DNA from 2 places in the Sphingomonas cannabina genome. Region 1 is predicted to be linked to the other one. Evidence: predicted binding sites of a transcription regulator. Region 1 holds the regulator's gene; the other holds the start of a gene.
The links. Region 1 encodes LexA, which represses DNA repair genes until DNA is damaged. Its sites were predicted from a motif close to GTTCCNCNCTTGTTCT; they were not measured.
Positions count from the first base shown of each region.

Region 2: a site for LexA is predicted at 3,588-3,603, ahead of radA (DNA repair protein RadA). Genes of this name have one in related genera too.

Region 1 is NZ_CP090059.1:2,247,039-2,252,912, forward strand. It holds gene gltX (glutamate--tRNA ligase) at 1-412, opposite strand, end outside; gene LZK98_RS10530 (ComEC/Rec2 family competence protein) at 441-2,612, shown strand; gene lexA (transcriptional repressor LexA) at 2,606-3,271, opposite strand; gene LZK98_RS10540 (molybdopterin molybdotransferase MoeA) at 3,327-4,508, opposite strand; gene LZK98_RS10545 (leucyl aminopeptidase family protein) at 5,411-5,874, shown strand, end outside.
Region 2 is NZ_CP090059.1:2,820,039-2,825,912, reverse strand. It holds gene LZK98_RS13525 (hypothetical protein) at 1-1,453, shown strand, start outside; gene LZK98_RS13520 (glycosyltransferase family 4 protein) at 1,458-2,612, opposite strand; gene LZK98_RS13515 (DUF6683 family protein) at 2,737-3,516, opposite strand; gene radA (DNA repair protein RadA) at 3,625-4,998, shown strand; gene LZK98_RS13505 (CvpA family protein) at 5,055-5,624, shown strand; gene LZK98_RS13500 (energy transducer TonB) at 5,740-5,874, shown strand, end outside.

The DNA.
Region 1 (5,874 bases):
AGGGGGACTGGAGGCGGAACGGTCGGCGCTCGCGCTCGGCGGCGGCGCGCGCCTCGGCGAGCTCCTCCTGGGTCATGTAGCAGCGGTAGGCGGCGCCTTTCTCGACCAGCTCGTTCGCGATCTCGGCGTGACGCTCGACGCGAGTCGACTGGAACACCGGCTCGTCGTCCCAGTCGAGGCCGAGCCAGCTGAGACCGTCGAAGATGACGTCGATGGCTTCTTTGGTCGAACGCGCCTTATCGGTATCCTCGATGCGGAGCAGCGCCTTGCCGCCGTGATGGCGCGCATAGAGCCACGAGAACATGCCGGTGCGGGCATTGCCGATGTGGAGGAACCCCGTCGGCGACGGGGCGAAGCGGGTGACGATTGCGGAACCGGACGCGCCCGCGCCCGAAGTCGATGTTGCGCCCAAGCGCGCATGCTCCCAGACTGTGAATTCAATGGCCAGCTCAGCCGCCGCGCCCCCTAGCACGCACCCTCCGCGGCGCCAAATCGTGTCCGATTGGCTGGGCGGGGCGGGTACGGCCGTCGAGCGCTGGCTGGAGGCGGAGCGTGATCAGCTTGTCCTGTGGCTGCCGGTGGCGGTGGGGGCGGGGATCGCCGCCTGGTTCGCGCTGCCTGATGCCGGACAGTGGACCGCGGTGGTGCTGGCCGGGCTCGGCATTGCAGCGGCGGGGGTAGTGCTGCCGGTCGGCGCGCGTGCCGGACGAGCGCTGCTGGTCGGCGGGATCGCGGTTGCACTGGGGTGCGGCCTGGCGTGGTGGCGGGCGGAACGCGTTGCGGCGCCGGTACTGGCGCGGCCGGCGATTACGCGCTTCACCGCGCGTGTCGAGCGGGTCGAGCCGCTGCCGGCGCGTGAGCTGGTGCGGTTGCGGTTAGCGCCGGTCGATGCGGTCGGGCTGCCGACGCATGTGCGGGTGAACCTGGCCGAGGCCGATGTGCCGCAGGGCCTGACGCGGGGCGCAGTGATCCGGCTGCGCGCGCGGCTGATGCCGCCGCCGGGGCCGGCCGTGCCTGGGGCTTATGACTATACACGCGTTGCGTGGTTCGATCGCATCGGCGCGACCGGCCGCGGATTCGCGCCGGTGGAGGTCGTGAAGGCCGGTGACGTGCCGGGGACAGACCTGCGCGCGCGGCTGTCGGCGCATATCCGGAGTCGCATCGAGGGGGCGGGCGGAGGCATCGCGGCGTCGCTCGCTACCGGCGATCAGGGCGGCATTCCCGAGGAGGATGCCGAGGCGATGCGCCGGTCCGGACTTGCCCATCTCCTGTCGGTGAGCGGGCTGCACATCACGGCGGTCGTCGGTGCGACGATGCTGCTGGTGCTGCGGCTCCTGGCGTTGAGTCCCTGGCTGGCGTTGCGTTTCCGCTTACCGTTGATCGCGGCCGGCGCGGGCGCGGTGGCGGCGATCGGCTATACGCTGCTCACCGGCGCGGAGGTGCCGACGATCCGAAGCTGCGTCGCGGCGCTGCTGGTGCTGGCGGCGCTCGCGATGGGGCGCGAGGCGGTGACGCTGCGGCTGGTGGCCGCCGGGGCGCTGGCGGTGATGCTGCTGTGGCCGGAGGCGGTGGCGGGCGCCAGCTTCCAGCTTTCGTTCGCAGCGGTGACCGCGATCGTCGCGCTGCATGAAGGCGGGCGGGTGCGCGGCTGGTTCGCCCCGCGCGAGGAGGCGCGGTGGCGCAGGATCGGGCGAGGATCCGCCTCGCTGCTGCTGACCGGCATCGTCGTCGAGCTGGCATTGATGCCGATCGGGCTGTTCCACTTCCACAAGGCCGGCTTCTACGGCGCGCTCGCCAATATCGTGGCGATCCCGCTCACCACCTTCGTGGTCATGCCGCTCGAGGCGTTGGCGTTGCTGCTCGATCTCGGCGGTCTGGGGGCGCCGCTGTGGTGGCTGTGCGGGCGGGCGCTCGACCTGCTGCTGTGGATCGCCCGGACCACTGCCCATGCGCCGGGCGCGGTCGCGGCGCTGCCCGCCATGCCGCGGGGCGCCTTCGCGCTAATGGTGGCGGGCGGGCTGTGGATAATGTTGTGGAAAACCCGTTGGCGGTGGTGTGGATTGGCGCCACTCGTATTCGGAGCCGCTTGGGCGCTGGCGACGCCGGCACCGGACCTGATCGTCACCGGTGATGGGCGGCATCTTGCCATCCGCACGCAGGGCGGCGGGCTGGCGCTGCTGCGCGAGCGCGCGGGGGACTATGTCCGCGACGTGTTGAGCGAAGGCGGAGGCGTCGACGGCGAGTTGCCGGTGCTCGACGATGTCGCGGGTACGCGCTGCAATATCGACCTGTGCCTGACGGAGCTGGAACGGGGCGGGCGGCGGTGGCGGGTGCTGGCGACCCGGTCGGCGTATCTCGTCGATCCACGGCCGCTGATCGCCGCCTGCCGGACGGTGGACGTCGTCGTCAGCGATCGCCGGTTGCCGCAGGGCTGTACGCCACGCTGGCTGAAGCTCGACCGCAGCTTCCTGGCGCGGTCGGGCGGGGTGACGCTGACCTTCGATCCGCCCAGGGTGAGGACGGTCGCCGCATCCGCCGGCCGCCATCCCTGGATCCGACCCGCCACCGTCCTGCCGCCTCGCGATCGGCAGGCCTCGGGTGCGGGTCAGTAGCGGCGGAGCAGGCCGGCGAGCTTGCCCTGCACGCGTACCTGGTCCGCGGCGTAGCGCTGCGGATCATAGGCGCGGTTGGCGGGATCGAGCCGGACCATCGCGCCTTCACGGTAGAAGGTCTTGAGCGTCGCCTCATTGTCGTCGATCAGCGCGACGATGATGTCGCCGTCGCGGGCGACGTCGGTGCGGCGGATCAGCGCATAGTCGCCGTCGAGAATACCCTTCTCGACCATCGAGTCGCCGGCGACCTCCAATGCATAATGCTCGCCTGCGCCGAGCAGCGCGGCGGGGACCGGCAGCATCGTCGCACCCTCCAGCGCCTCGATCGGCACGCCGGCGGCGATGCGGCCGTGCAGCGGGATCTCGATCACGTCGTTCGCCGGCTGCGGCAGGCGCGAAGGCGCCGTGGGCTGGACGGTTTTGGCCGCCTTCTTCGCTTCGGGGCGCTCGGGCATCTTGATGACCTCGAGCGCGCGGGCGCGGTTGGGCAGGCGGCGGAGGAAGCCGCGCTCCTCCAATGCGCTGATCAGGCGGTGGACGCCCGACTTGGACTTGAGGTCGAGCGCCTCCTTCATCTCCTCGAACGAGGGCGACACGCCCGTTTCCGCCAGGCGATCGGCGATGAAGCAGATGAGCTCGTGCTGCTTGCGCGTGAGCATTCGGTCCCTCCGTCCAGAACAGACACGGAACGTTTATGGATTGTTCCCCGTCCTGTCAAGCGAGGTCGAGGATTTCCACCGAGTCGCCTTCGACCGCTGCCGGCGCATGGGGCGGGCGGACGATCAGGCAGGTCGCGCGGGCGAGGGTGCGGAGCATCGAGCTGTCCTGGATGCTCGACGCATGGGCGCGGCCGCCGCGCAGCTCGGCGCGGAGATAGTCGGCGCGGGAATCGTTGGCGGGGAGCGGCTCGCCGAGCGGGACCGTGCGGGTGCGCGGCAAGGGATCGGCGGCGCCGGACAGGGCGGCGACCAGCGGCTTCAGGAACAGCGTGGCGGTGACGAAGGCGGAGACGGGATTGCCCGGTAGGCCGAGCACCACCGCATCCTTCAATCGCCCGGCCATCATCGGCCGGCCGGGACGCACCGCGACCTTCCAGAAGTCGATATCGGCGCCGGCGGCCTCCAGCGCGGGGCGGACGAGGTCGTGGTCGCCGACCGATGCGCCGCCGGTGGTGACGAGGACGTCGGCGTCGACCGCGGCGAAGGCAGCCGTAAGCACGTCCAGGCGATCGGGGAGGATGCCGAGCGGGACGACCGCTACCGGCAGATCGGCGAGCATCGTCGCCAGCATCAGCGCGTTGACTTCGTAGACCTGGCCGTCGCGAAGCGGTGCGCCGTGCGGCACCAGCTCGTCGCCGGTGGCGGCGATCGCGACGCGGACCGTGCGGCGGACGGCCAGCTCGGCATGGCCGCCCAGCCCCGCCAGCGCGGCGCGGGCGGGCGTGATGCGTTCGCCATTCGCAATGAGGACATCGCCCTCGGTGAAATCCAGCCCGCGTCGCCGGACGCTGCTGCCGGGGCGCGGCGGGCCCTCCCCGATGAGGTGGATCGTGCCGGCGCGGTCCTCTGCTTCCTCCTGCACGAGCACGGCGTCGGCGCCTGCGGGCATGACCGCGCCGGTGAAGATGCGCACCGTCTCGCCCGCGTCGATGCTGCCGGCATGGGGGTGGCCGGCGCCGCTCTCGCCGATTAGCCGGAATGGACCGGGGAGGTCGGCGAAGCGGATGGCGTAGCCGTCCATCGCGGAGAGATCGGCCGCAGGTTGGGTGCGGCGGGCGCGGACGTTCTCGGCCGCCCAGCGGCCGGCGGCAGCATGGAGCGATACGCGTTCGCTCGCGACCGGCGATGCGAGGGCCAGCAGCCGCGCCTGCGCCTCGGCGACGGGGAGGAGGGGAATCATCGGCCGATCCGTGGCAGGGGTTGGGACCGATCGACATCCAGATGCGTCGTGCGACCAGCTCCAAAGTGAAGGGAGACGCGCTTCATTCTTTCACTTTGCTCCACTTAATTCCGCAGCTGCGTCGCGGTAGCCGGGCGGGACACAAGCAAAGCAAATCCTATTAGGAAAGCGATTTGTCGGCCTGGTATGGCATCCATTCTGTTGACAACGGACGAGCCATTCGAGTCGGTGGCCGACTGGCAGGCGGCTGGCCGCACGGCTTTGGGAGGGCGCCGGAAACCCGCGGAAATCCGTCGAAGGTCACGAAAGTCATAGGTAGAACGGCCCCCCCGTCCGGACGAGGCTTTCCGGTGCCGGGGCCGCCGAAAAGTTGACCAAATTGACTCAGGTCACGTGTTTGCGCGCCGTCGCCCCGGACACGGCGCGGAGGCGACGGCATCGCGACAGCGACGCATCGGGGACGCGACATCAGGGTGACACCGAGGAACACCAAGGCGACGCTAACGCGACACCGACGCGACATGGGCGAGATCTACATAATCAAAGAACGGCCCGGCGCTCGCGCGGCTCGGAGCGGGCGAGCCAAGCAGGCGAAATCCTACATTGCAAGGGCGGGCGCCTCAGGGGCTGTCGACCTTCACCCCTCCCCTCCAGGGGAGGAGTGCATGAGCTGCCGGCGGATTGCTGAACGTCAACACACCCTAGGTTGCAAGTGGTGATGACGAGCGGGAGCCTATCCGATTCGGTTGGCGACGCAGCCATGTCGATCGGCATCCTCCCTTCCGCCAGCCTCGGCTGCCATCCCCCCTGGCAGGGGAGGATCGAAGCCGAGCCACCATCGGCGCACCGACCGCACGAACGCTGTGGCCTTTCGCCATCGTCCCGCTAGGGTCCGCCGCATGACTGCCCTGCTCCAGCCCGATCGCGGCCAGGCCGCGCGTTCCATCATCGTCGTCCATCCCGACAATTGGGCCGAATGGCTTGCCGCCCAGCCGCCGCGGGTTCGCGCTACCGTTGCCGCGCATCGGCTCACCGGCAAGGCCGGCAATCGCGCGGTCCTGCCCGGCGAAGGCGCGGAGGACTGGTCGATGCTGCTGGTCTGCGACGAGGCGCCGGGCTCGCCCTGGCGCATCGCCTCGCTCGGCGAGCAGCTTCCCGAAGGCACCTATCGGCTGGCCGAAGGCGAGGTCGGGGCGGCCGGGCTCGGCTGGGTGCTCGCGCAGCATCGGTTCGATCGCTACCGCAAGGAGGAGAATGGCGTCGGGCCCCGTATCCTGCTGACCGGCGATCCGGCGGCGATCGAGGAAACCGAGCGGCTCGCCGCCGCCACCGCGCGGGTGCGCGACCTCGTCAACACCGCGGC
Region 2 (5,874 bases), 570 kb from region 1:
CTTTCCCCTGTTCGGCAATCCGGTGATCCACAGCGACGAGCAATTCTACCTGCTCGTCGGCGACCGGATGCTGCACGGAGCGCTGCCGTTCGTCGACATCTGGGACAGGAAGCCGATCGGACTGTTCCTGATCTTCGCCGCCGCCAGGTGGATCGGCGGCGGGAACGGGATCATCGCCTGCCAGGTCGCCGCGACCCTGTCGGCGGCGGCGACGGCGTGGCTGGTCGCTTGCATCACGTCGCGGCGAACCGGTGCCGTGCCGTCGGTCGTGGCGGGCGTGGTCTATCTCGTCTGGCTGCTGATCTTCGATGGAGCGGGCGCGCAGGCGCCGCTGTTCTTCAACCTCGCCATGGCCGGGGCGGCGCTGATCATGGTCGACGTAGTGAGCGACGCGAGCGGCGCATGCGCGCGCTGGCGTGGCGTGACGGCGATGGCGCTGGTGGGGATCGCCATCCAGATCAAATATACCGTGCTGTTCGAGGGGCTGCTCTTCGGTTTGGCGCTGGTCTGGCGGCGGCATCGCAGCGGGGCGACGCTGCCCGGCCTGGCGGGCGACGCGGCGCTGTGGGCGGGTACGGCGATGCTGCCGACGCTGGTCGCCTATGCCGGCTATGCCGTGGCGGGACACGGCGCCGCCTTTGCCTATGCCAATTTCGTTTCGATCTTCGACCAGGAGGCCGTCGATACGGCGGTCGAGAGGATCACCTATGTGGCGCTCGCCGTGGTCGGGCTGCTGCCGCTGCTCGCCTGCGCTGCAGTGAGCGTTCGGCGCCGACCGGCGACATCACCGGCGGAGCGGCGGGCGATGAGATTCGTGCTCCTGTGGCTGGGAGTCGCCATCCTGGCGGTGCTGCTGGGGAAATCGTTCAAGGCGCATTATTTCCTGCCGGTGCTGGTGCCGCTGAGCGTCGCCGCAGCGCCGATGTTCGCGCGGGCGGGGCAGGCGCGGCGGCTCGAGTGGCGGATCGTGGTGCCGCTGCTGCTGTTGGGGCTGGTGCTGGCGGGGCTTACCGTCCGTGATCATGTGAAGCGGCGCGGGAACGCGAAGGCGATCGCCTCGCTGGTGCGGATGATCGGCGATCGGCCGGCGGGGTGCATGTTCGGCTTCGGGGCGGAGCCGATCCTTTACCATCTCACGCGCTCGTGCACGCTGACGCCCTATCTGTTCCGCAGCCATCTGAGCCAGACCCGCGAGGCGCGGGCGATCGGGGTCGATCCGCTGATGGAGCTGCGGCGCGTGCTGGGCCGCTGTCCCGGCACGATCGTGGTGCGGGCGGCCAAGGACAACAGCAACCCCGCCGCGGTGCGCGAGGTGGAGCGGGTGCTGGCAGAACGCTATCGGGTGGTCGGGGCAGTGCGGATCGGCTCGCTGCCGCAGCGCGTGTACCGGCTGCGGCCGGAGATGGCGGGTTTTTGCCCCTTGCGGGGTGAGAGCGTCCTTCCGGCGGAGTGAGGGATCAGCCCCGCGTCCTGCGCGCCATCACCTCCAGATAGGCGTCGAGCACGACCTGGTTGACCGCATCCCACACATAGGCGGCCGCCTTGGCATGACCCGCTGCCCCGGCGGCGCGGCGGGCTTCGCCGTCACGGACGTAGTGGGCGATCGCGTCGGCATAGGCGCCGACGTCGCGAGGGGGGACGAGATGGCCGTTGACGCCCTCCTCGATGAGGTCGACCGCGCCGGTCGCGCGTGCGGCGATGACCGGGACGGCCGCCGCCATCGCCTCCAGCGTGACGTTGCCGAAGGTCTCGGTGACGCTGGGATTGAACAGCATGTCCATCGAGGCGACGGCGCGGCCGAGATCGTCGCCGCGCTGGAAGCCGGCAAAGGCCGCGTCGGGGACGCGCTCGGCGAACCAGTCGCGCGCCGGACCCTTGCCGACCACCAGCACGCGATGGGGGACGCCGCGCGATTTCAATTCGCGCGAGACGTCGGCGAAAATGTCGAGCCCCTTCTCCAGCACCAGCCGGCCGAGGAAGCCGATCGCCACCTCGTCGTCGGCGATGCCGAGCGAGCGGCGCCACTCGAGGCTGCGACGCGCGGGATTGAAACGGTCGTGATCGACGCCGCGGGACCAGATGCCGATCGGGGTGGTGACGCCCCACGACCGGATGATATCCGCGGTCGACTGGCCCGGGGTCAGCACCTGGTCGACGCGGTTGTAGAAGCGCGTCAGCGCGCGGATCGCCAGCGGCTCGAGGAAGCCGATGTGATAGTAGCGGAAATAGGTCTCGAACCGGGTGTGGAGCGAGGCGACGACGGGAATGCCGCGGCGTCGCGCCCAGCTGATCGCGCGATGGCCGAGGATATCCGGCGCGGAGACATGGACGAGATTGGGTGCGAAGGCGGCGAGGTCGCGCTGCGTCCGGGCGGGAAGGCCGCGCGCGACGCGATATTCCTTGCGGCCGCCCGGCATCGTCCAGCTCGGCACGCTGACGAGGTCGCCGGTCGGCGGAAAGGCGGGCGGATCGATCGTCGGCGAATAGACGCGCACCGCGGCGCCCCGCTCGAGCAGATGGCCGACCAGCAGGTTGAGGGCCTGGTTCGCTCCGTCGCGGGTATAGTTATAGTTGCCGCTGAACATGGCGACGCGAAGGTCGGAAGGGTGCATGGCGCGCGCCGATAGCGCCCGCGCCGCGCGAACTCCACCCCGAAGCGCGGGCAGGTGCCGCGCCGGCGAGAGGGTATCGGGTGGGGCGCGCCGCGCTATGTCGATGGTCCTGCGACCGATCGCCCTATCGCCGGGCGAGCTCGACCGGCTCTCCGCCGGGCCGAGGCCGGGCTGCGCCGGCCTGATCGGCGGGAACAAAGCCGTCGTCGGTCAGCGTCATCGCAGGCAGGTCGATCCCCATGCCGTGCGCGCCCTGCACCGCGGCCCGGCTCACCGCGTCCAGCTGCGCGCGGTTGCCCTTCGACTGCTCGACGGCGCCTGCCAGCAGCACCGCCTGGATGAGGAAGGATTCCGCCATTTCCTGCTTGGCGGCGTCGCCTGCGCCGCGGAATGCCGGCGTCGCGGCCATCGCCTCGGTCACCTGACGGCGCACCGAAGCGGTGGCGGCATCGCTCACGTCGCCGGACAGGCCGCGGCTCGCCTGCCAGGCGTTGATCCACCACACGGCATAGGCATCGGCGACGTCGTCGACGCTGAGGCCATGTTTCGCCAGCTCCGGCCGTATCCGCTCGATGATGTCGCCCTGGGCGAACAATTGCGCGAGCCCGTCCGCGCCCTTCGGATCGATCGCCCGGCTCCTTTCGACGAAGCGGGCGAGGTTGGCGGCGCGGCGCTCGCGCGAGGGCGCATAGCGGAAGGTCGCGACCGGTGCCTTGGCGACCGGGCGCCGCTCCTCGCGCTGCGCCGGGCCCGTGCGATCGGCGTGGTTCATCCTGTCGCGCAGGTGCAGCCCGAGCGTGTCGGTGCCGGTGTAGGACGGGACGAGCACGCTCCATCCCCAGACGTCCTGCGCGTTCGCCGCCGCCGGCGAGAGACATAGGGCAAAGGCCAGGATCGACCGCATGACGCTCTCCCTGAACGAGCGTGCGGTGCATAGCCTACCCCTGCCGGGCTGAGAAGGTGCCGCTTTGCCATGTTCCCTTATCGTTCCGGTTCGGCTAAGCCGCTCCGCATGGCCAAACCCCAGAAGCGCTACGTCTGCCAGCTGTGCGGATCGGTCTCGTCCAAATGGGCCGGGCAATGCGCGGATTGCGGAGAGTGGAACACGCTGGTCGAGGATGCAGGCGCGGTGGTGACGCCGTTCCAGGCGCGCCACAACCTGCAGTCGGGCGGGCGCGCGATCGAGATGAGCGGGCTCGACGCCGCGATTCCCTTGCCCGAGCGGATGGCAACCGGGATCGCCGAGCTCGACCGGGCGCTGGGCGGGGGCTTCGTCGAAGCGTCGGCGACGCTGATCGGCGGCGATCCGGGGATCGGCAAATCGACGCTGTTGTTGCAGGCGGCGGCGCGGCTGGCGCTCGCAGGGCGTGCGGTTGCCTATGTGTCGGGCGAGGAGGCGGCGGATCAGGTGCGCCTGAGGGCCCAGCGGCTGGGGCTCGGGCGCGCGCCGGTGCGGCTCGCGGCGGCGACGTCGGTGCGCGACATCCTGACGACGCTGGGAGAGGGCGCGGCGCCGGCGCTGCTGGTGATCGATTCGATCCAGACGATGCATTCCGACCTGATCGAAGGCGCGCCGGGGACGGTGAGCCAGGTGCGCGCCTCCGCCCAGGAGCTGATCCGCTTCGCCAAGGAGCGGGGGACGGCGCTGGTGCTGGTCGGGCATGTCACCAAGGACGGCACGATTGCGGGCCCGCGCGTGCTGGAGCACATGGTCGATACCGTGCTCGCCTTCGAAGGCGAGCGCAGCCACCAGTATCGCATCCTGCGTGCGACCAAGAACCGCTTCGGTGGCACTGACGAGATCGGCGTGTTCGCGATGGAAGCGGGCGGGCTCAGCGAGATCGCCAATCCCTCCAGCCTGTTCCTCACCGCGCGTGACGAGACGGTGGCGGGGACGGTGGTGTTTCCGGCGCTGGAGGGGACGCGGCCGGTGCTGGTCGAGGTGCAGGCGCTGACGGTACGGCTCGCCTCCGGCGCGACGCCGCGGCGGGCGGTGGTCGGCTGGGATTCGGGACGGCTGGCGATGATCCTGGCGGTGCTGGAGGCGCGGTGCGGGCTCAGCCTCTCGTCATGCGAGGTCTATCTCAACATCGCGGGCGGGTATCGCGTGCAGGACCCGGCGGCGGACCTGGCGGTGGCGGCGGCGCTGGTCTCCGCCTTGAGCGAGCGGCCGATCGAGGCCGACGCGGTGGCGTTCGGCGAGATCGCGTTGTCGGGCGAGGTGCGGCCGGTGGCGCATGGCGCGCTCAGGCTCAAGGAGGCCGCGAAGCTGGGATTCGGCCGGGCGCTGGTGCCGGCCAAGCAGGGAAGCGAAGGCGCGGCGGTGGAGGTCGCGAGCTTCGGCAACCTCGGGCGGTTCGTTGACCATCTGCTGGGGCGGGGATAGCGGACCGGGAAAGCCGGTTCGCGTGGCGCGGGCGGCGGGGGACGGGAATCGATCATATGGGCCTGACCGCACTCGACATCGTTGTGCTGATTGCCGTTGGCGGGGCAGCGGTGTTGGGACTGCTGCGCGGCTTCGTCACCGAAGTGCTGTCGCTGATGGCGTGGATCTTCGTCGTGTTCGCGCTGAAGCTGTTCCACACGCCCCTTTCCACGCTGTTCGCCGGGGTGGTGGGAACCGCGGCGGGGGCGGCGACGCTGGCGTTCGCGATCATCGCCGGCGTGACCTGGTTCGGCGGGCGGCTGGTGGCGAATGCGATCGGATCGCGGACGCGCAGCTCGGTCCTGGGGCCGGTCGACCGCGCGCTGGGGTTCGGCTTCGGGGCGCTCAAGGGCCTGATCCTGGCGAGCCTCGGCTTCCTGCTGGTGGTGCTGGTGATCGACACGATCGGCGGCGGCGCCAAGCGCCGGCCCGCGTGGATCACGACGTCGCGCACCTATCCGCTGCTCAACGCGACCAGCGCCAGCATCGCGGATTTCGTCGACAAGCGGCGGCGGGGCGAGCCGGTGTTCGAGGCGTCGGGCTTCAGCGCGTCGGAGAATGCGGGTGCGGCGAAGAATTCGGATTGAGAGGCGAGAAGTGTCCTGAGGTGCCGGCCATGCCGGTAAAGAGGGGGTGATGGGACTGCTGAATATCGCTTTGGCTTTAGCGGGTGTCGTATCGGCCGTGGGCGCGGACGCACAGGTGTTTTCGCCGTCCCCGATCGTCGCGCCGGCGCCGGTCGCGGCTGCGGCGCTCCAGCGCTGGACAGCAGGCGACGTGCGGTGCGGCGACCTCGCGATCCCGGCAGCGCAGTTGCGGCGGCCCTATTCAGCCCTG